Regions from separate parts of the Bacillus sp. MT94 genome, predicted to be linked through region 2. Evidence: riboswitches for the same ligand, from Rfam matches in the RefSeq annotation. Region 2 holds a riboswitch; each other region holds the start of a gene.
What was found. Region 2 has a riboswitch for thiamine pyrophosphate ahead of tenA (thiaminase II). Riboswitches for the same ligand answer to the same signal wherever they lie in the genome.
Positions count from the first base shown of each region.

Region 1: linked by a shared signal. The riboswitch ahead of AC1Q51_RS24010 (MTH1187 family thiamine-binding protein) and the one ahead of tenA (thiaminase II) in region 2 are both predicted to bind thiamine pyrophosphate.
Region 3: linked by a shared signal. The riboswitch ahead of thiC (phosphomethylpyrimidine synthase ThiC) and the one ahead of tenA (thiaminase II) in region 2 are both predicted to bind thiamine pyrophosphate.

Region 1 is NZ_JBXAEZ010000008.1:91,843-99,726, forward strand. Features, by position in the region: gene AC1Q51_RS23990 (ABC-F family ATP-binding cassette domain-containing protein) at 1-1,054, opposite strand, end outside; gene AC1Q51_RS23995 (ABC transporter ATP-binding protein) at 1,450-2,199, opposite strand; gene AC1Q51_RS24000 (ABC transporter substrate-binding protein) at 2,196-3,194, opposite strand; gene AC1Q51_RS24005 (ABC transporter permease) at 3,191-3,964, opposite strand; gene AC1Q51_RS24010 (MTH1187 family thiamine-binding protein) at 3,936-4,256, opposite strand; TPP riboswitch at 4,358-4,459, opposite strand; gene AC1Q51_RS24015 (non-ribosomal peptide synthetase family protein) at 4,512-7,884, opposite strand, start outside.
Region 2 is NZ_JBXAEZ010000001.1:910,503-918,386, reverse strand. Features, by position in the region: gene AC1Q51_RS04375 (DUF3937 family protein) at 514-756, opposite strand; gene tenA (thiaminase II) at 1,175-1,864, opposite strand; TPP riboswitch at 1,992-2,097, opposite strand; gene AC1Q51_RS04365 (D-alanine--D-alanine ligase) at 2,171-3,085, opposite strand; gene pdxR (MocR-like pyridoxine biosynthesis transcription factor PdxR) at 3,090-4,538, opposite strand; gene AC1Q51_RS04355 (homoserine dehydrogenase) at 4,628-5,653, opposite strand; gene AC1Q51_RS04350 (esterase/lipase family protein) at 5,741-6,982, opposite strand; gene AC1Q51_RS04345 (DUF3914 domain-containing protein) at 7,262-7,603, shown strand; gene AC1Q51_RS04340 (lipoprotein BA_5634 family protein) at 7,680-7,884, opposite strand, start outside.
Region 3 is NZ_JBXAEZ010000004.1:295,829-303,712, reverse strand. Features, by position in the region: gene AC1Q51_RS16765 (IS110 family RNA-guided transposase) at 1-72, opposite strand, end outside; gene AC1Q51_RS16760 (hypothetical protein) at 486-788, shown strand; gene AC1Q51_RS16755 (transposase) at 1,139-1,534, opposite strand; partial or broken gene AC1Q51_RS16750 (L-lactate permease) at 1,580-1,651, shown strand; TPP riboswitch at 1,723-1,838, shown strand; gene thiC (phosphomethylpyrimidine synthase ThiC) at 1,951-3,711, shown strand; gene AC1Q51_RS16740 (arsenic transporter) at 3,813-5,171, opposite strand; gene AC1Q51_RS16735 (cytochrome d ubiquinol oxidase subunit II) at 5,583-6,608, opposite strand; gene cydA (cytochrome ubiquinol oxidase subunit I) at 6,601-7,884, opposite strand, start outside.

The sequences.
Region 1 (7,884 bases), on a different contig from region 2:
CAATAGCTATCTTTTCTCCTTTTTTCACTTGTAAATTCAAGTCTGGAAATAACGGCTCACTATAACCCACTCTTAGTTTCTCAGCCTGTAATATACGACTTACTGGTTCATTATAAACAGTAAAAGCAAAACAGGACTGAGGTACATTATTTACCTTTTCAACCCTTCGCATTTTCTCCAATACTTTCTCTCGACTTTTTGCCTGTTTTGCTTTTCGAATTTTATTTTTTTGAATAAATGTTTCTAACTGAGCAATTTCTTTTTGTTGTTTCACATACGCCGATTGTAATTGTTTCCTTTGCACTTGATAACTTTGTAAAAACTTTTCATAATCCCCTACATATCGCTTAACTTTTCGTTCTTCTAGATGGTAAATGACATTCGTAATATTGTTCAAAAACACTTCGTCATGCGAAATGATAATATAAGCTTTTTCATACAACTTCAAGTACGATTGTAACCATTCTATATGTGCTGTATCTAAATAGTTCGTTGGTTCATCTAGCAATAAAACATCAGCTTTTTCTAGAAGAAGCTTTCCTAGTAATAACTTTGTCCGCTGTCCTCCACTTAACTTTGAAACATCCTTTTCCAATCCTATTTCAAACAGCCCTAAACCAATTGCTACTTCTTCAATTTCTGTATGAATTTGATAGAAATTAGAGTTTTCCAATATAGTTTGTAACTCTCCATACCTTACTAACAATTTTTCTACTTCTACTGCCTCAGTCATCTCTTTTGAAATTTTTAACATTTCGTATTCAATTGCATACAAGTTAGAAAATGCACTTTGCAAGTATCCTTCAATTGTTATCCCTTCTGGTAAATCTATATGCTGCTGCAAAAATCCAACCTTCACATGTGGAAACCATTCAATGTTCCCATCATCATGTATAAGTTCTCCTGTTAAAATTCTTAGCAGTGTTGATTTTCCAATCCCATTTTTCCCTACTAACCCAACATGCTCCCCCTTTAATAATCGAAAGCACGCATTATATAAGATGGTTTTCTCACCATACGAATGACTTAAATTTTCTACTGTTAATATACTCATTTTTTTCTCTCCTTTACTTATCGTCCATAAGCTAAATAGAGAGACCAACAGTATGAAGCCTTATTTAATTATGCATATAAAAATGGGTAAGGTGAATACACCTTACCCATTACATATTATCGTAAAAAAGGATTAAGGTTCTTTACCTGCTGTCTTCAATTTAGCTTAATCTTAAAAAATGGGCAGACTTCTCCCATATCAAGCTAAAACCATTTGAAGAACAGTTGATAAAGTCATTTTATCCTTTCACTCCTTTAACATTTGTTATATTAAGAGTATAAACTACTCTGTTATATTCTATTCTCTATTTTCCCTTTTGTTCCTTCTCCATCTTTTCATATTCTAAAAAAAGCCTCTTAACAGTAATTATACTAAAAACTGTTAAAAGGCTTTTTCTATTTTTTCATATAAGGAGCTAACACACTTAAAATCTCTTCTTTATCCTTTTTTAATTCGAGTGATGTTAACATATCCATCGTTCTCGGTCTAGGTAATTTCACTTGTACCTCGCCAACAATTGACGCTGGTCTTTGAGATAAAATAAATACGCGATCTGAAAGCAAGATTGCCTCATCTAAGTCATGTGTCACCATAACGATTGTTTGCTTCTCTTGATGCCAAGAGTTTAAAAGCCAGCTATGTACTTCCATTTTTGTAAATGCATCTAACTTTCCAAAAGGCTCATCAAGCAGCATAATTGGCTTTTCACATAAATATGTGCGCAGAAAACTAATTCTTTGACGCATACCACCAGACAATTCATCTGGATAATGGTCTGCATATTCATCTAGTTCGAACTGCTTTAATGCTTCCATTCCTTCTGTCAGCCTTTGTTTTTTCGGCTTTCCTTCAATTTCTAACGGAAGAACGATATTTTGCAAAGCTGATCGCCACGGTAGTAATAAATCTTGTTGTGGCATATAACTAACAACATCTTGCTCTTGTACTTGCTTATCTTTATACATTACGTTCCCGCTTGTTGGTTTTTCAACATTTGCAATCATGTTTAATAATGTGCTTTTCCCGCAACCACTCGGTCCTACAAAAGAAACAAACTCTCCCTCTTGTATAGAGGCACTAATATTCTCTAATACATTCTTTCCGTCGAAAGATTTCACTATATTTTTTATTTGTAATCCGCTCATTTTTCACTTGGAAGGAATTCATTTGTAAAAGCATCTTTTACATCGATTTTCTTTTTAATAACTTTGTTGTCATATAAGAAATTCATGTAATTCGTCCAAATTTCTTCCTTCTGTACTCCCCATGCTTTCGCATCATCTTGATACTTCGTACTTAACCATTTCTGGCTTTCTTGAACTAAATCTTTATTTACATCTGGAACAGCTTTAATTAGAATATCAGCAGCTTCTTTCGGTTCCTTAATTGCAAAATTATAACCTTCTGTTGTTGCACTCATAAACTTTTTCACAAAGTCTTTATCTTGCTTCGTATGTTTTTCACTCGTAATAATAACAGGACTATAGAAATCAAGCGCTGGATCTAAGTCTTTCACCATAATCGTATTTAACTCTTTTCCTTGGCGCTTCGCTTCAATACCATCCCAACCGTAATAAATCCATTCGAAATCTGCATCACGGCCGATTGATTTAAAGAAATCTGTTTGTCCTAAGATGATTTTTTCAACTTTATTAAAATCAGCTTGATGCTTATCCATAATCGTCTTTAATGTCGCTTCTTCCGCTGGTCCTCCCCAGCCGCCATAACGTTTACCTTCAAAATCTTTCGGTGACGTCATATTATCTTTCTTAAGCGATGCAAACGCTGAAGTGTTATGCTGAATAATCGCTCCTACAGATACAACAGGAATTCCTTCCACACGAGCTAATGTTACATTTTCTTGTGCGCTTATTGCGAAGTCTGCTTTTCCTGATGCTATCATTTGCTCTGCTGTTACATTGTCACCTGGTTGAATAATTTCTACATCTAATCCTTGCTTTTTGTAATAATCTTTCGTTTGCGCTACATACAAGCCAGTATGATTCGTATTTGGAAACCAATCTAATACTACTTTTACTTTTTGATCTTTACTTGCACTTTCTTCTTTCTTCGCCGGATTACATCCAGCCACACCTACCGCTACTAAGGCAGCTAACATAACTTTCAAACCTTTTTTCATTTTCTGCCGTCCTTTCTATATATCCATGGTGCTGTTATTCTTGCCATAAACTCTACGATAAAATACAGGCATAATGTCACTATAACGATGATTGCTGCAACACCAAATACTCGGGCAGTCAAAAAGGATTTTGTAGCCCTCGTAAGCATAACGCCTAATCCTTCACTTGCACCGAGCCATTCTCCGATAATTGCCCCCATTACGCTATATGTAACTGCAATTTTTAAACCGGAGAAAAAGTATGGAAGCACTGCTGGAAATTTTACTTTCTGGTAAACTTGCCATTTTGTCGCCTTCATTGTTTGTAAAAGCTTCAACATGTTTTTATCTACTGTTTGAAAACCTTCTAAAATACTAAGCGCAATTGGGAAGAAACAAACGAGTATTACGACCATTACTTTCGGCAACATCCCATATCCAAACCAAATAATAAATAGCGGTGCAAGTACAACAATTGGAATTGTTTGCGAAATAACGAGCAATGGATTTATTAAAATACGAAATAACGGTATAACGTCCATAATAATTGCGATGCTCGTCCCCAATAAAATTGCAAAGAATAGTCCAATTATAACTTCCTGCAGTGTTTGCATCGTATTTGGTAATAGTAAATCTTTCATCCCAATTAATTCTTGAACAATGGCAGAAGGCTTTGGTAAAATCCACGGTTCGATTTTAAATAATGAAACAGATCCTTCCCATATCGCAATGAGAAGGATAAGCCAAATAGTTGTAATAAGTTTAGATTGCTTCTGGTTTTGCATATTCATCACGGTACTTCCAAACCTTTTCATCTATCGTTACACCAGTGCTTGGACGATAATGGATTTTAATAGAAGTAATCACTTCTTCTGCTCCAGCATCGACGCAAGCTTGTTGCGCACGTTTAACGACATCAAGAAGTACATCTAATTCTCCTTCCAAAGTTGTTTCCATTGCCCCTACTTCATAACGAACTCCCGATTGTTGCACAACTTCAATTGCTTTATCGACAACAGAATATACATCTTTCGTTTTCGCTTGTGGTACTACTGAAAATGACATTGTAACTTGTTGTGACATAATAAAATCCCCCTTATAAAATTAGATTTCAAAAATAAGAAAAGGCTTTCCTACTGCGTAGGAAAGCCTTGTATGCAAGTTATTATAGAATAACATATGCTACATCACTTTAAGTAACTCCCTACGCTGGCATTATCCAGATCAGGTTGAGGGTCGATGTTTACTTACATCCTCTCAGCCAATTGGCTCCCCGGTCCTTAATTCGTTTTCATTGTAGCATGATTTATTTTATTGAACAAACAAAAGCATGCATAATCATTTCATTATTTTTGGAAAATATCCAACTTTTTCACCATGAGCTAATAACTGCTGTATAAATTCTTTATTGATTGCTGGTACTATCAATTCTTTTTTCTTAATCCATTCATTCGTTCTACGCGTACCCATTACAATTTCAGATTGCTGCGCTCCATCTCCTGCAACTTGAGAAGCAATTAACTCTGCTATTACTTCATTTTCCTTCGCTAATTCAAGTCCGGTATTTACATATTCTGAAAGTGGAACCATTTCAAGATTGTATCCACACTCTCCAATTAACTGTATAAATTGTTCAAACTCAATTTGATGTGGATGACAAATATGTAACGTCTCTCCTACAATTTGCGAATCTTTTAAATACGATACAATTGATTTACTAGCAAAATCAATTGGTGTGAAATCAACTTTCCACTTCACATTTGGTGCTTTCCCAATTAATAGCATTGTTTTAATAAGACGATAAAATGCGTTTCCTTCAATATTTTGTTGGAACGAACCTGTTTCTGAATGACATGCTAAATTACCTGCACGATAAATATTTCCGCGCAAACCATTTTTCATTGCTTCACGAACAATGTTTTCCGCTTGTAGTTTACTATTTGAATATACATTCTCTAAGTCTACACTGTAATTAAAATCACCAGTTTTCATGTATGTATCCCATTGATCTACCGCTAATTCTAACGGGATACCAATTGTAGAAATAAAATGGAATGTAGCACCTTTCTCCGCTAATGCTAGCATACGGCTAGTTCCTTGGACATTTATATTTTCAAATTGTTTTACATCTCCAAAATGTCTTACATCTGCACCGCAATGAATTATCGTATCCATCTTAGAACTGATGAACATAAATTCTTCTTCGCTCATCCCAAGATACTCTTCCCCCAGATCACCAGCTACGGCCTGTATACGCTGTAACCATTCTTCACATATATCACTAAAGTAGCCTGTTAATGTATCTATAATTCTTTGTTGCACATCTTTGGTTGGTCTTACTAAACAATAAATAGTAGCAGATGTATCTCTCAACAATTCATATAATATGTGTGATCCTAAATAACCAGTAGCTCCTGTTAAAAAGACATTTGAAATCTGGGTTTCTTCCAAAACGTTTGCATACGTAATATTATCTGGTTCGTGAATCAGTTTATATTCACGAAATACTTCTTCTTTCTCTACTTTTACTTCTCGCTCAATTCGAGCTAATCCATATATCGTTCTTTCTTTAAAGAAATCTTGAATTGTTAAATGTGAAAAATCTTCTTTTAACAATGTTAAGACTCGTAATACTTTTAATGAATGTCCACCAATTGTAAAGAAATCATCATGCACTCCAACTTTTGAAATTCCTAATACTTCCGCCCAAGCGCGCGCTATTTGTTTCTCTGCTTTATTAGAAGGTGCAACATATTCTTGTAGACGAACCGGTTCATACTTTTCTTCTAACTGAGCTAACTTCTTAACATCAATCTTTTTATTAGGTGTAAGTGGTAATTCATTAATATAAATTAGTTTAGATGGCACCATATAATCTGGTAATTGCTCTTGTAACTGATAAACTAATTCTGGTATTTCTTTTTTATTTAAAGTTGTATAGAACGCGATTAAATATTGGCTACCTTCCTTACTCTTCTTAGCAAAAACAGCATTTTCTTTTATATTATGATTTTGAGAAATTTTACTTTGGATTTCTCCTAGTTCAATACGATGTCCTCTAATCTTTACTTGATCATCTTTCCGATGTAAAAATTCTATATTTCCATCCTCTAACAACTTAACAATATCACCTGTTTTGTATATATTAACTATAGGATTAAAAGGGTTCTGAATAAAAGCTTCAATTGTTTTATTAGGCTTATTAAAATACCCTTTTGCTAATCCTACTGAATCTATATATAATTCACCAGGTACACCAATTGGACAAAGATTCATATTCTCATCCAAAATCATAACTTGATAATTAGCACATGGTTTACCAATGGGAATACTCGCAACATCCTCATTTAACTGACTAGGTATTTTATAGGTTGTCGTCACTACAGTACATTCTGTCGGTCCGTATACATTATGAATTTCAACATTTGTACCTATCCTTTCTCTCCACAATTTAATAACCTCTACAGGCAACATTTCACCGCCAATCGCAATTCTTTTTAGGGAAGCTAGCTTATATATATCTTCTTCTGCTAAATAAGTTGCTACTTGTCGAACAAAAATTGTTGCTAATGCCAAGATCGAAGTTGCTTTCACTTTATAGATTGCATTTGCAAATGCTTCTACAGACAATCGCTCTTCCTCTAATAATACATACAAGTTTCCTCCGCAGAATAAAGAAGCAAATGACTCCCATACAGAAGCATCGAAACTAAAAGAAGGAAATTGGGCAAATACATCCTCTTCTGTCAATTCATATTGCTTTTGCATCCAAGTGTACAGATTAACAACCCCTCTATGTGCTAACATCGTTCCCTTTGGATTCCCTGTTGAACCAGACGTATAAATCATATAAGCTACATCATCACAATGAATAGACAACTTTACATCTATATCTTCACAAGTTTCACTATCATACATTGAAACTGTTTGAACTCCATCACATGTTATAGGCGTCTCTTTCATCAATATAACTTTCGCTTGGCTATCTTGAATAATGTACTGTATTCTACTTTCCGGATAATCTGGATCAATCGGAACATACGCTGCACCAGCTTTTAATATAGCTACCATACTTACTACTGTGTCTATGCTACGTTTCATAAATATTCCAACATAGTCTCCTAATTGGACGCCATTTTTAATTAACATATGAGCTATTTGATTACTTTTTTTATTTAGCTCCTCATAAGTTAAAGTACCTTCCCTTGAAGATAAAGCTATACGATTTGGAAATTGAGTAACAGTATTATAGAACATATCGACGATACTTTTCTCAGGATATACTGCTGTCGTATCATTCACTTGACTATAAAGTGCCATCTCGGCCTCTGTAATAATATTAAAATTCTTTATATAATTATTCTTATTTCGTGATGTACCAATTAAAACACCTTGTATTTGTTGTGCATAACGAGTAATCGTTGTTTCCTTCCAATTAACACTATTAAATATTATTTCTACACTTTGCATATTTTTACTAAATACAAATTGTAATGTATTCGTGTCTTGTAGCTCATAATATGTTTTACCAATAATAATAGGTGACATTTCATATAATGTATTACCGTTTTGAAACTCTTCTATTTCTTCCTCATTCATTTCTTTAATTTGTTCCAGTTGCTCTTCAATCTGTAAATTCAAACTTTCATAGGAGAGAAAATTAGAAACTTCAATAGTAATCGGAAATAAACTTCCTCTTACATGATAAAGC
Region 2 (7,884 bases):
GATGCTTCCCTATATTTCTGTTCGTTACATCTAAGTAAAAATAGTGCTATAAACTAAGTTCAATACGTACACCAACAAAGTATGACTTATCACTAAATGATGCACCTTGTTCATATACCTATTTTTGCTATGGGCTCATTTTTATAAAATGAAACTTTAATCAGTGGGGGGAGTTCATCCCCCGCTGATTATTAGCCCTCACCAATCAGGCTTTTACGAACAGCCCGTTAATGCGGGATAAATAAAAATTAAAAAATATGAATTCTAGCCTCATATCTTCATACCTACTAAATTCAATTAATTTCTCAATAATTATGTTGTCATATCCTATATATTTCCGTCTGCCGCTTAGATTTTTCTGTACTGTAAATGCCTTTCACTATAACACCTCCAAGTAACCGGTTTCTATGACAGATAAGAAATTCCTACAAAGAAAAAAGCCCTTATTAGGGCTTTTCATTCTATTTCTCCAGCCAAACTCTCTATGAAATTCCTAATAGAAAAAAGACACACTTAGATTGATGCGTCTTTTTGTGATGCCTCTTTTGTGAAATCATATAAAGCAATTGCGCCTAAAAGAACAAGTATACCTTGAGGAACATCTAGCAAAATAGTTTTCCAAATTTCTGGAATTACCCATTTAATATCTGCTGCTGTTTCAAGATATGTTTGGAAATAGCTGATTGTAAAATTAATTATCCCTAAAAATACAAACAACGATAAACCAAATCGAATTAATTTCTTATTTGTAAACATATAACACCTCTCAAAATTTATTGGATATTCCTGCTTTTGCTTCTTTATATTTCCATATCTTTATATCTAATTTTAACACATAAAGAACTCAAAAAAATACGATATGCATATTTGCATATCGTATTAACAACACTCCATGATAATTTAGAAATTCCTGCAAAGAAAAAACAACTCCGTTACAGCTAACAGCTCGGGTTTCTTTTCTTATTTAACTTCATACCACCAACATTTACGTTCTTTGATTGTAAAATAAATGTGACAGAAGTTTATCCAGTTAATGCGTAGACAAGTAAATGAGCTAAATTATCGATATTTTATTTCGCCATATCCGTAGCACTAATGACTTTGCGCAAATTTGACAAGAAAAAATATATAGATAGGTATGATCCATACCTATCTATAACATTATTTCTATTCTTTATCCAATTACGTCTTTTACGTCTGTATCCACTGGCCACTTTTCTAATGTATAAGCCATTTCCCAAAATGAATATTCATATTGACTGCTAATAATAAAATGCTGTTTCATACGTTTGAGGTCTACCTCTGTTACTTTTTCAGCGATAGTATCTAAACGTGTAATTTGTTCTTCAACTAGCGTACGGAACCAATCAGATCCATAAGCAGAAATCCATTCGTTATAAATTGGCTCTTCCGGCTGGCACTCTTTTAAGCGTTCGCCAATTTCATAATACAACCAATAGCAAGGTAAAATTGCTGCAATGATATCTCCTAAATGCCCTTCATACGCAGCACGATACATATGTGAAGTATACGCATATGCAGTTGGCGCAGGAATAAAATTATCTTTTTCTTCTTTTGTTATCCCTAGCTTTTTAGCAAAATTCTCATGTAAAGATAACTCGGCCTCATATGTATTTTGAGCATGATGTGCCATACGAGCTGTCGTCTCTAATTCAAGAGCTTTTGCAGCTCCTAAAGTTTGTACTCTAGCAAAATGACTCAAATAATATGAATCTTGAAGCACATAATAGCGAAAACTAGCTAAATCTAATGTTCCTTCACCAAGTTTTTTTACAAAAGGATGGTTAAAACTCGCTTCCCAAATTGAATCTACTTCTTTACGTAATGATTGTGAAAAAGTCATTTAAATCCCTCCACTAATGTATAAAATATAAGTATTTATCCACAATTATTAAAGCTGTAAAATAAAAAAACTTTCTTTACAGGCGTAAAGAAAGTGAAATTGACAGTATTTATTTACTCATTAAATAGCAACGTCTTTCCCACTTCCCTACGCTGGCATTAACCAGATCAGGTACTAAGAGTCTCAAAATCACATTTGATCTCAGCCTATAAAAGGCCCCCCTAGTGGATAAATATTTTGTTTTTATAATGTATTCATCATAGCATACTTCGTGAAACTGTCAAAAGAATTAGTTATATAATCTCCTTAAAACCCTTCTTCATTTCTAACTTTTAATGATGTTTCAATAATCATATCTAATAGTTTGCTATAACTAATTCCCGCTGCTTCTGCACTTTTGGGCAATAGGCTTGATTGTGTCATCCCTGGTAATGTATTAATTTCCATTACATATGGAATTCCGTCCTTCACCATCATATCAACTCTTGCATAAACACTACATTTTAATGCTTTATAACAAGCCAGTGAAGCTTTATTTACACGTTCATTAATTTCTGCTGGAAGTTCGATAACTTCCTCAACTGTACTAGTATCATCATATTTTGCATTGTAATCAAAAAACTCGGCTGCATGTCGAATTGAAACTATAGGTAACTGTTTTCCATCCAGAATAGAACATGTAATTTCATCACCTTTTATATACTTCTCAATTACTACTTCAGAATCCCATTCGAATACAGTTTCTAGCATTGAGATCAATTCATTTTTATTGTAAACGATTTTCACCCCGACACTCGATCCGCCGGAGTTTGGTTTTACCACTAATGGAAATCCTAACTTATCTAACTCATCAAGATTTAGATCCTCCATTTTTGTAAGTTCAATCCAATCTGGTGTTTCTACACCTTCATAACGTAAAATCTTTTTCGAAATATTTTTATCCATACATATACTACTAGATAACATATTACTTCCGCTATAAGGAATCCCTAAACTCTCCAGTGTTCCTTGAACTGTCCCATCTTCTCCGTATTTTCCGTGTAATGCGAGCAATGCAAAGTCAATGTCTTTCGCTTTTTCAATTAAATCCATTTTTTCATTTAATGTAATTGGGACTATTTCATACTTATTTTTATCTAAATGAGCAATCATTTCATTCCCGGTCATAATTGAAACTTGTTTTTCAGACGATACCCCGCCCATAATAACACCGATTTTCATTTTCTCAACTCCAATTTTCATTTTTTAATGTATCACCAATTATTTTAATTCCCCGAACTATTTCTTCTTCTTTCAAGCGCGAAAACCCTAATCGGAAAGTGTTCGCTCCTTCTCCATCAGAGTAAAAAACATCTCCAGGTGAAAACGTAACGCCTTTCTCATAACACTTTTGTAAAAGTGTGCGGGCGTTCATATGCTCTTCTAGCTCTATAAATAAATGCAGTCCACCATCTCCAGTCATTCTTTTGAAAGGAATGTACTGGTTACATGCCCCGACAGCTAACTCATATTTTTTCTTATAAACAGATCTTGCCTTTTTTAAATATTTTTCAAAATATCCCTCATGTAAATATTGAAACAGAACAGCTTGATCTAGCGTAGATGTGTGAATCGTTCTTGCTCTTTTTACGCTTTCTAAATAATGAATCAGCTCTTTATCTGCAATAATCCACCCTACACGTAAACCAGGGAAAAGTACCTTTGAAAAGCTACTAATATAAATCACATTATTGCCAGCACCAGCAAAAGTTAATAATGGAGCTAAATGTGAACCTGAATAACGTAATTCTTCATTAAATCCGTCCTCTATAATAGGAACGTTGTATTTTGAGAATAACCTCATCAATTCCGTTCTTTTCTCTGAACTCGTAACAATACCGGTTGGATTATGATAAGAAGGAATTAAATAAGCAAAATCAAAATCTTTTTCACGCAAACTTTTTTCAACTTCATTCGTATCAATACCATCCTCATGCATATCAATCCCATGAACTTCAAGTCCATGTAAACGGAAAAGCTTAAGTGCAGCATGGTGAGTTGGATTCTCACAAATGACACGACCGGATTTTTTTGATAAAGAAGAGAGTACAATATCCAATCCTTCTGTAAATCCATTTGTAATTAGAATATCTTTATTCGAAATGTCTACACCTTTCATTTCCATGTAATGAAGTAAATAATTCATTAACGGTCTATATCCCTTTGCATATCCGTAGTTCAATACGATGTCCCCTTCAATGGACATACGAGTAAGAAAAGCTCTTTTGAAATTTTCAACATCAAATAGCTTCTCATCCGGGGCTATACTATTAAAAACAATCATTCCCTTTTCCCAACGAACACCATGTTTCATTAAATCTAATTCGTCCGCTAATGCGGTCACTGTATTAAGTTTATTTTTCCAATCTATTTCAACAGACGAAGTGTTAGATATATCCACCTTCGCAACAAAGTTCCCTTTTCCTTTAACTGCATAAATGAGTCCTTCTTGCTCTAAATCTGCATAAGCAGCGAGTACAGTGTTTCTACTCACACTTAGTAATTCACTTAGTTCCCTTGTTGATGGGATTTTTTGATCCCCGAGCAAATGCCCTTTCATAATCATCTTTTTCAAATAGTCTTTTAATTGAATATAAACGGGACGATCTTTAACAACTTTAAAATCCTTAAACAATTCCTTACCCCCTGCAATCATTTTTGCATATTTATTTCATTCTTAAAAGGTCCACGACATATGTATTTTTTATAAAGGGCGGTACGGTCTTACAAATCTTTTCGATATAAGTTAATTACATCTTTTAAAGCTGCAGCTGCAGCGCCTCGTGGATTAGAAGCCCCACCAATTGTAGTAACTTGTCCCATCGTATCTGTAAAGAATGTAATTCCTTTTTCGGTCCCATTTACATTTGCTAACGGATGATCTTTTTCTATTTCGCACGGTTCAACACTTAAATTCACATTGCCACCCTCATCCTTATATATTGATGCTATTAATTTAATAATTTTATGTTGTTTCTTAGCATTTTGTATTTGCTGTTTTGTAACGTGCTCAATTCCTTTTATATGTATATCAGTAAGTGTTTTCTCTGTTTCCATTAAGCTGTTAGTCAAAAGTAACAATTTACACGCACTATCTGAACCACTTATATCTAATATAGGGTTTGTCTCAGCAATCCCTTTATTTTGTGCTTCTTTCAGCGCTTCTTCAAATGTCATATCTTCCTCATACATTTTCGTAAGAATATAATTAGTTGTTCCATTTAATATTCCTTCTATTTTATCAATACTGCAACCAGCTAAACTAAATTGTCCAATATCTAGTGTCGGTAGTGCAGCGGCTGTTGCACCGCTATATCGAATTCGTACATTTGCGCCTCTTGCTGCTTCATTTATTTCTCTCCAGTTTGTAACGAGCGCACCTTTAGAAATTGCTACTATATCCATCTGTTTCTCAATCGCTTGTTTCATATATTGTTTCCCTGGATTTCCATCTTTAAGATTTGTAACTGTTGATTCTACCAATACAGTACCACTTATGCTAGTTGTTGCACGTTCCTTCGGATGATATTCTAAATATTTTTCAATTGCAGCGGTACCGCCACCATACATTAATAAATGATGAAGTGATAAGCCGTCTTCATTATGTATTGCAATATTTCTCCCTAATACGCCGCTTACAATTAATTGAATCCCATATGTTTCATATATATATGAATATTTTTCATTTAATAATTTTATAAACTCTCTGCCTACTGTTCCGTATCCTGATAATACAACTTGAATTTTCATAATATCCCCCCATATTTTTCTACCAAATCCCTCTTTCAATATAATATAAAGCGCTCTCGAATTCCATCGAGAGCGCTTTATTATTACCTATTTCGGTAAACGTGATAGCTTTTTAGCAATTGTTCTATAAAACTCTTGAATGCTAGAAAAACCTAACGAGTCTGAAACACTTAACCCTACCATGTCGAGATGGTCCCAATTCGCTTTCGTTTCGATATGATTCCATTTTCCAATCTGTAATGACTCATTATTATTTACAGTAACATTAGAAGATGGTGCAATCATGGAATTTGTATTTACTACACCATCATTTTGCCACCAAGAAGTATCAACTAGCGGACGGTTTTCTTCATATCTCGCATAAGAACCTAAGAAAAATGCATTTCCCATTAACACTTTATTCATCGTTATATGAGGCAAATGTAAACCTGTTATAGGTGCTGCTTGTGATGCATGTCCACTATAGGATAAATAATACACATCTGGTTGCGTCTTTACCCAATTATTTAACTCCTTTGCACCATCTGTACTTAAATCCCACTGACTTATATCTTTTGTATTTTTCCAAAGTGAACTATTTAGAATACGATTACTATATTGGAAAAAGGACTCTCCAGCATTCTTCTTTATACCCCATTGATCCAATTTAAAATCATATAATGATAAATTATTGTTTCCTCCAAAGCTTGCAGCTGTAATGAGTAAATCTTTAACGAACGGAAGTAGAAGACTCCCATCCGCAAGTGTTGTACCGTTGTGAGGGGTTGCTAATGTTGTAACACTATGAACATATGATTTTCCGCCTTCAAATAGTGGTGATATTTTGGTGTCTGGGTGATTTTTCACATAATTATTTTCTTCAAAACTACCTTCTTTTAATAGCTGTACTAATGTTCTAATCGTTTGTCCACCCATGCTATGTCCAACTAAATGAACTTTATTTGTTTCAGTCCAATTCGGTGCAAAACCACTATAAGTTCTGCCAAAACGATTATGTCCATGTTTCTTAGCATGTACGGCACCATAGTCTACTGTCCCACCGTTAATTTGTGCATACAATTCACATGCACGATCCCAGTTACTAGAAACAGGTCCAACAGCTGCGGTATGTACCATATAACCATTTCGTTTCAAATCTTCCTGTATATCATGAACACCACCCCAATATTTTACGCCCAGCATTTCTTCCCTACCCCATCCAGCAAATCCATTCACCAATATGATAGGATAATTATTTTGTTGTCTTTCTTCAGCGTATGATATTTTCGCTGCGAATGAACATACGGTCACTAATGCGAAAAAACATATTTTTAAAAATAACTTCCCCATACTTTCTCCCCCTAATAAAACGTTTACATTTTTCTTTTCAAAAAATTAACAGAATAATTTAACAACTTAAACATAATGTAAAGTATTTTATATACGTTGTATATATAGAAAACACATACAAATGTTGATAAATATTAATTCAAGTGAACATTTACTTTTTACAATATAACTTGTAAATCTGTTTATTTGAATTTATAATTAGATATAGTTTCCTCATGTTAAAAAGATTTAAAAACCATAAGAAAACTAATCTCATTGCTTCAAAAAGGAGGAAAAAACATGCAAATCGGATCAAATATTCATACATTATCTCAACCTACTAAAATAACTCCATCTACTCTTGAGCATAATACTATCTCTTCTACTAAACTTGAAAGTAAGAAAGTAAATGATCCTATCAAGTTTGATATTCGTTCATCTGAAAAAGAAATGAAACAGCCTGAGCATAAATTTAATGAATTAGATTTATGGAAGATGTTAAAGGATAAAGGTGTTCCTTTATGGATCATCCTTGAAATGCTACAAAAGGCTCGTAAAGAAAAAGAAGCCCAAAATAATTCAGTTCAAAATTCAAATGCGATTGAGGAAACAAACGAGACTCGATTAAATGAAGTAATGTAAAGCATAATAATTGATTTGTCTATAAACTAAAAAGAGTTCGAAGCTGATAAACTTTCTATCAACCTCGAACTCTTTTTTAAGATTTTTCTCCGATCGTTACAAACTGAACTGATACTTTCTCTTTAAAACCTTCAATTAGCTTTCTTACTTTTACTTTTTCATTAATTAATGTATTATCTGTCGACATTTTAGGTTTTTCATCACCTAACGACTTTTTTAAATGTAGAAGTTGCATATTCGTTTCATTCGCTTTTATTTCTTTATACACACTATTTTTCGCC
Region 3 (7,884 bases), on a different contig from region 2:
AGTGTCATGACTGTCAAGAAAACATACATCAAGTTTTTCAGAGCTTACATCAATAGCTACGAATAATCTCAAAGAAAGGACCTCCTTTCTTTGAATAGTATTTGGAATGAGCTTGGATACTGTGGGATCTTCCTAGAGTCCAAAACATAGCCACAACCTCGCGTATGAGTATTCAATGATTGCCTTCATCTAAGCTGCCCTCCCACCACTATGAGAGGTAAGTGAAGGAAACCGATACAGCTTGTGCGTATGCAGTGCATTTTGGTCTGGGTCACAGTCTTTTAACGTGGTCGAACTACAGGAGGAGTAAGCATATTCCCGATGGGTCCATTTCTGCACTTCCATTATCTGGAGAAATCCCCCAGTATCCAAGACTAAATTTTACCCATACATCATTTTTTTGATGTAGCTCTTGAAGATAAAAACTATTTAATTTTCAAGGAACAGTTATTAACTTAAAACTTATTATACGAGGAGGGTGTATCATGAAAAAAATATGCTTTGTATTAATTGTCGACGCTGGTATAAATTATGGTTCAATATTTTCTCTACCATTTTTAAGGAATCAGAATGATTTGAAGGAATATTTTTCTAAGTATTATGATGTTTCAATTAATTATATCAGGGATAAAAACTCAGTTGACTATTTGGTAGTTCCCAAACCGTGTCCAGCTTTTGATAATGAAAATAATCTTCCAATAATTGAAGTACCAGCAATCTTATTTATGGAAAAGAATTTTGAAAAAATAAAGACTTATATAGACAATTATTTTTCTAATAACTCATAAAGAAAATAAAAGTACAGTAAAAAGAAGTCCGATAAAAAACGAGTGGTGTAGAATATTTCTATTAATCATTCGTTTTTTATTATATTTACATATATTTTTTAAAAGAGGATTATAGACGTTCTGAAAAAAATTAATTATAACAAGAACAGTGTTCGTGCTACTATCTACGGTTATTTTTTGTACTAAGTACCCCTTTAACTAACAAGACAACAAAAAATAATTAACGTATTAAGGAAAAATGTTACAATAAATGTAAGAGTTTTTTCTTTGAGTTTTAGCTCTGAATAATAAAGGTAGTTAAATCACTAAATGGAGGAGCAGGTCAATTTTGTTCCTTGTATAGTAAATTGTTACCTATCTCTATTGCAGGTTGTATGGCAGGTAGCAGTTGTAGCGAAATGCAGTAGAGACAAAGGCTCTTTGTCAAACGGGACTGATGAATGTATTTGGCAAGTAAAAAATGGTTCTTTCCGGAGTTGGTTGAAAAGTCTCATTCTCTCCAAAAGTAGAATCTTTGTCCGCAATGTGGAGAATTTGCATCGACCATACATGATTCTTTTAATAAGCTTTAACTTGTTTATGCTCCCTTCGGCAAGACCATTATTATTCTCATAAGTTACCGCATTTCTGACAGCTTCAATATCCCCGGCTAATCCATTCGTAAAGCTCTTAAACTCTTGTATATTAGTATTCTTCATTTTCTCAATACAATGGTCGAAATTCTCAACACTCTTTGTGGTGAAGATGTTTTTAAACTCCCATGTTAAGTCATAAACTATTTTTACAATAGGGTGTTCTTCGTAATTATTGTTGGTATTATGACGTATGTTCAAGCATATTATTTAACGTGGATGATTCCATAAAGAGAAAAAGAAATAACCTTTGCATTTTTCAGATTATCGTGTATGATGGGAAAGTATTGAAAATTAAATCAGTGATAAACTAGGGGTGCCTAACGTATGCGTAGGCTGAGAGAGAAGCGCGTGAACTTCTTAACCCTTTGGACCTGATCTGGCTCGTACCAGCGTAGGGAAGTTAACGGCTTTACATAATGATGTCTTTATGAGCCAGGTCCTTATTTTTTTATGGACCTGGCTCTTTTTATTTTGGCATGCGCTGGCCATATCTCGTCCTTGTCACGAACAGGGGGGCAATAAAATTTATGAAACAATCTGTTTCAGCTGAGCAAATTGAATTGAAATCGAGTTTACCAGGGAGTAAGAAAGTATATGTGGGTGGACCACGAGAAGGCATGAAAGTACCGATGCGTGAGATTAAACAAAGCGAAACAAATGGCGTTCCAAATCCGCCAATTCGTGTGTATGATACGAGCGGACCTTATACGGATCCTGAGTATAAAGTGGAGTTAGAAAAGGGGATTCCAACGCCGCGCCATTCTTGGATTCTGGGGCGTGGTGATGTAGAAGCATACGAAGGGCGTGAAGTGAAACCAGAGGATGACGGTGTGAAAGTGGCTTCGAAACATACACCTGTTTTCCCGCAGATGGATCGCAAGCCACTTAGAGCAAAGCAAGGTGCAAACGTTACGCAAATGCACTATGCACGTAATGGCATTATTACGTCTGAGATGGAGTATGTTGCGATTCGTGAAGGGGTAGAGCCGGAGTTTGTTCGTAAGGAAATCGCAGAAGGCCGCGCTATTTTACCAGCGAATATTAATCATCCAGAAGCTGAACCGATGATCATCGGGCGTAATTTCCATGTGAAGGTAAACGCGAATATCGGAAACTCAGCTGTATCTTCTTCGATTGCAGAAGAAGTAGAGAAGATGACATGGGCAACGCGCTGGGGTGCAGATACGATTATGGATTTATCTACAGGTAAAAATATTCATACGACGCGTGAGTGGATTATTCGTAACGCGCCTGTACCAGTTGGAACTGTACCGATTTATCAAGCGCTGGAAAAAGTAAACGGAATTGCAGAAGATTTAACGTGGGAAGTATATCGTGATACGTTAATTGAGCAGGCGGAGCAAGGCGTTGATTACTTTACAATTCACGCTGGTGTATTGCTTCGTTACATTCCAATCACGGCAAAGCGTACGACAGGTATCGTTTCGCGCGGTGGTTCGATTATGGCGCAGTGGTGTCTATTCCATCATAAAGAAAACTTCCTATATACTCACTTTGAAGAGATTTGTGAAATTATGAAGCAGTACGATGTTTCGTTCTCTCTTGGAGATGGATTACGTCCAGGGTCTATTGCAGATGCAAATGACGAAGCACAGTTTTCTGAGCTTGAAACACTTGGCGAATTAACCAAAATTGCTTGGAAACATGATGTGCAAGTTATGATTGAAGGACCTGGACACGTACCGATGCACTTAATTAAAGAGAATATGGAGAAAGAGCTTGATATTTGTCAGGGCGCGCCGTTTTACACACTTGGGCCGCTAACGACAGATATTGCACCAGGTTATGACCATATTACATCTGCAATTGGAGCTGCTATGATTGGCTGGTTTGGAACAGCGATGCTTTGTTATGTAACGCCGAAAGAACATTTAGGTTTGCCAAACAAAGATGATGTACGCACGGGTGTTATTACGTATAAAATTGCAGCGCATGCGGCTGATCTTGCGAAAGGACATAAAACGGCTCATCAGCGTGATGATGCACTTTCAAAAGCACGCTTCGAATTCCGTTGGCGCGATCAATTTAATTTATCTTTAGATCCTGAACGTGCGATGGAATATCATGATGAAACGTTGCCGGCAGAAGGGGCAAAGACAGCTCACTTCTGTTCAATGTGTGGACCGAAGTTTTGTAGTATGAGAATTTCACATGATATTCGTGAGTATGCAAAAGAAAATGATTTAGAAACGACAGAAGCAATTGAAAAAGGAATGAAAGAGAAAGCAGAAGAATTTAAAGAAGCTGGTAGTCATTTATATCAATAATATGTTACACCTCTTTACTTGATTGATCACACTGTAGTACCTAACTTTATTATAGAAGAAGCCCCATTTGCTAAGACGGTAGCAAATGGGGCTTCTGTTGTTTATAAGGCGAAGAAGAGATGTACCCAGTAGAATAAGAGGAATAGTGTGACGACTGTTGTGAGCGGGATAACGATAAGGGATACACTTAAATAGTCTTTCCATTTTACTTTAATTTTGTTTTGTTTCAGAATATACATCCAAATGAGTGAAGCTAGTGTACCAATTGGTAGTAATAGTGAGCCGATGTCACTACCAATGATGTTTGCAAGATAGATTGTTTTTAATGTGACTGGATCTAGTCCCATTTCTGTTAATGTAATTGTACCAATCATAAGGGCAGGATGGTTATTGAAGACGTTAGAGAGGATGGATACAAGTCCACCCATTGCAAAGCTAGCATAGAGTAGATGCTGATTCACAATTGGCTCGAGCCATTGTACAAGTGCAGCTGTTAATCCTGCGTTGTGGAGTCCGTAAATAATGACGTACATAGAGAAGGCGAAAATTAAAATGTGCCATGGTGTCTTTTTCAAAATGTCGACAGGATTTGTTCGTAAGTAGTACCATCTCCAAATGAGAAGAACGAGTGAACCAAGTACTGCAACGATTTCAATTGGGATGGATAAGAAGGATGCAACGAATAGAAGACAGCGCATAAGGAAGACGAAACCTAATACTTTTAACATGAATCTTGTCCGTTTTTGTTTCGTATCAACAGAATTATTTCCTTTTAGTGGATGGAAGTTTTTCGTGAAGAAAATTTCTTCAATATCATATGAAGAAACAGGCAATTTTTTCGGAAGTTTTTTCTTCAAAACTGTATACATGAGCCATGACATAAATAATAAGCCTAATGTTGCAGGTACAAACATCATAGCAGTATGCATATAAAGAGTCATATTAACGATATTTAATGCGATTAAATTTACGATATTACTTACACCAATTGGTGCACTAGATGCCGTAGCGATTAAAGCACCACTTAATAAATAAGGAATTTGCTGATGAGGTTTTAATTGAAGATTTTTTAGAAGAAGAATTAAAATTGGAGTTGTAATTAAAATACTACCGTCGTTATTGAATAAAAGAGTCATGAGAAAACATAATAATTGAATATACCAGTATAAGCGGCGTCCAGAACCCTTTGCTAAATTTGCTAGTTTCGCTGCGGACCAATGGAAAAAGCCGAAGCTTTCTAATATAACTGCCATGACGATGGTCGCTAATATTGTTATGGAAGCACCGCCAATTTTACTTATAATATCCATGACGTCTGGTTTTGATACAAGTCCAGTAATTATGATGATACCAGCTCCGATTGCTGCTGGCCACGCCTCATTTAAACCTCGAGGCCGCCAAAAGATAACAATCATCGTTAAGAAGAATACAATAATAGTAATCCATATTTCAATGCTCATATTTTGCCTACCTTTCTATTTTCCCTTGAATAGATGTAGCTTGTCTCAAGGTTATATTGGTAGTATATTCAGCAAAAAATAAGAAGAACTAGACGTATAACGAGATGAAGCGAATATGTGTTTTTCATGCTAAAGGACAAGTGTCACTCGTAGTGAAATAACTATTGTGATAGGAGTCTATTAATTGATTGGGCAGTAAGGTAGTAAATGAGATTTATATCAGCGTAACTGAAAATATATCAGCGATTATTGAAATATATCGGCGTAACTCAAAATATATCAGCGATCATTGAAATATATCGGCGCAACTCAAAATATATCAGCGATTTTTAAAATATATCGACTTATCGACAAAACATGACAAAAGGAGCCCATCCCAAAATGCCTTTTGGAACAGACCCCAAGACTATATTATTTTTCCTTCAAAAAAGTACGATCCTTCAAGAATAAATTCCAGAAGAAAATAAATCCTGGTAATAAAATTGCAATCCCAATTGCGTATAGAATGAGCAGTGCATAGAACGTTTCTGTCGTTGTAAAGCTTGTAAATACAGTTACGTCAGGATAAATAATATAAGGTAAATGCGCGACGCCGTAAGCGTAGCTTGCAAATGCATATTGAGCGACGACAGCTAAAACGGCAATGCGAGGATATCCTAGTGTATTGTACTTTTTGTTTGTCCACCAAAGGGACGAGTATCCGATAACGAATAAAACAATAGAAACTGTAAACCACGGGAATTGCTTTATTAATCCTTGCATAAGCCAATGTGTTTCAGGATCCATTACAACGAGGGCGATGATTGCCGTAACGAGCGTTGCAGGACCAAGGATGATGGCATTTCTTCTATAAATTCTATACGTATCTTCTGAACTTTGTTCTCTCGCAAAATCAGCAAGAAAGAGAGAGGAGAGAAATAGTTCAGACGTTATTCCGAAGAGCATATAGCAATAGATAACCGGGCTAGAAAGAAGTTTTCCATACAGGAGTACTTCTTTCCCTTCAGACATTGTAATATAGGCTCCCTCTGTAACGGGTAAAACGGTAATTAATAGTGCTGGAATTAAGAGACCAGTAATACCTGAAATAACCCGAAGAAGGTACTGATATTTCGGCAAGGAGTAAGCAAACACCATAAATGTACTACGTACTGCAACGAGCACTAAAATTAACATAACTGGTACGAACATTACTGTCGCAAGGGTAAAGGCCGCTTTCGGAAAGAAGCCGAGAAATGCGACAACGACGAAGACGAGAAACGTATTTGTTACTTCCCAAGTTGGGGATAAGTACCGATTCGCAAGTTTGGCAGCGAGCGTTGGATGTTTTGCGTATACCATGCCCCAAAAACCAGCGCCAAAATCGATGGACCCTAATATACTGTATACGAAAATAAGGGCCCATAAGATGATGATTGCAATACTTTCCTCATGCATGAGAATCGCCTCCTTGGTGTTGTAAATCATTCTTTAATGGATGTCTTCTAAAGAATGTACGTAGAACAAAGACTGTTAAAATAGCGAGTCCAATATATAAAATGATGAACAAAACAAATAAAGGACCGACGAAATCAGCGCGTGTAGATGCATCGACGGTACGTTGCATACCATAAATTGTCCATGGTTGACGACCGCTACAACTGAAAATCCAGCCGAATTCAATACCGAGCATCATAATTGGTCCGCATGCAGCAGCTCCCCAAAGTAGCCACTTCGGTAGTTCTGTTCCCTTTTTTCGGTAAACGAAGTACCAATATAAGAGCGCAATTGCTGCAACTGCAAAGGTGAACGCAGCGGTGCCGACCATTAAGTTGAATAGTGTATGTGTATAAAATGGTGGCCATGTTTCTTGTGGGAATTCGTTTAGACCTTTTACGACAGTGCTAGGGTCTAGTCCCACTAATAAGCTAAGCATGTTTGGAATTTCAAGTGCATAGTTTAGTTCAAGTGTATTAGGATCCACAACTCCGCCAATGGATAGCGGTGCGTGTGATGTCGTTTCAAATAAAGCTTCAGCAGATGCAAGTTTTTCAGGTGAGTGTTTATGTAAGGCAATCGCTGATTCATGTCCTGAAAGCCACATCGTAGCGCCTGTAATAAATGTAACGACAAGCCCTAATAGTAGCCCTTTTTTATGATAAGCAATTTCACGTGTACTTAAATTTTTCTTCAATAATTTAAATCCAGCGATAGAAGCAATGACAGCCGCACCAGTTGCATAAGCCGTAATAACAACATGGAATGCACTTGTGCCAAAACTTGGATTAAAGAAAGCTTTCCACGGATCAACGTTAAAAACAGATCCATCTGGATTCATTGAAAAGCCTGCTGGTGTATTCATCCATGTATTTGCTGATGTAATAAGCACGGCGGATGCTGTGGCACCAAGCATGACGAAAAATAGCGAGATTAATCTCATAAATGGAGGAAGTTTATCGGCTGCATATACGTAAATCGACATGAATAAAGCTTCCAAAAAGAAGGCGAAAATCTCAATTTGGAAGGGAACAGAGATAACTTGCCCAACAATTTTGGCGAAACCAGGCCAAAGAAGTGAGATTTGCACACCAACAATTGTTCCAGTTGGAATTGCTACACCGAGAAGAATAGCAAACGCCTTTGTCCATCTTTTCGCCATAATGGCATAGTCGGAGTCTTTCTTCCAGTGATAGAGTATTTCGCTTATAAAAATCATCAATGAAAGTCCGACGCC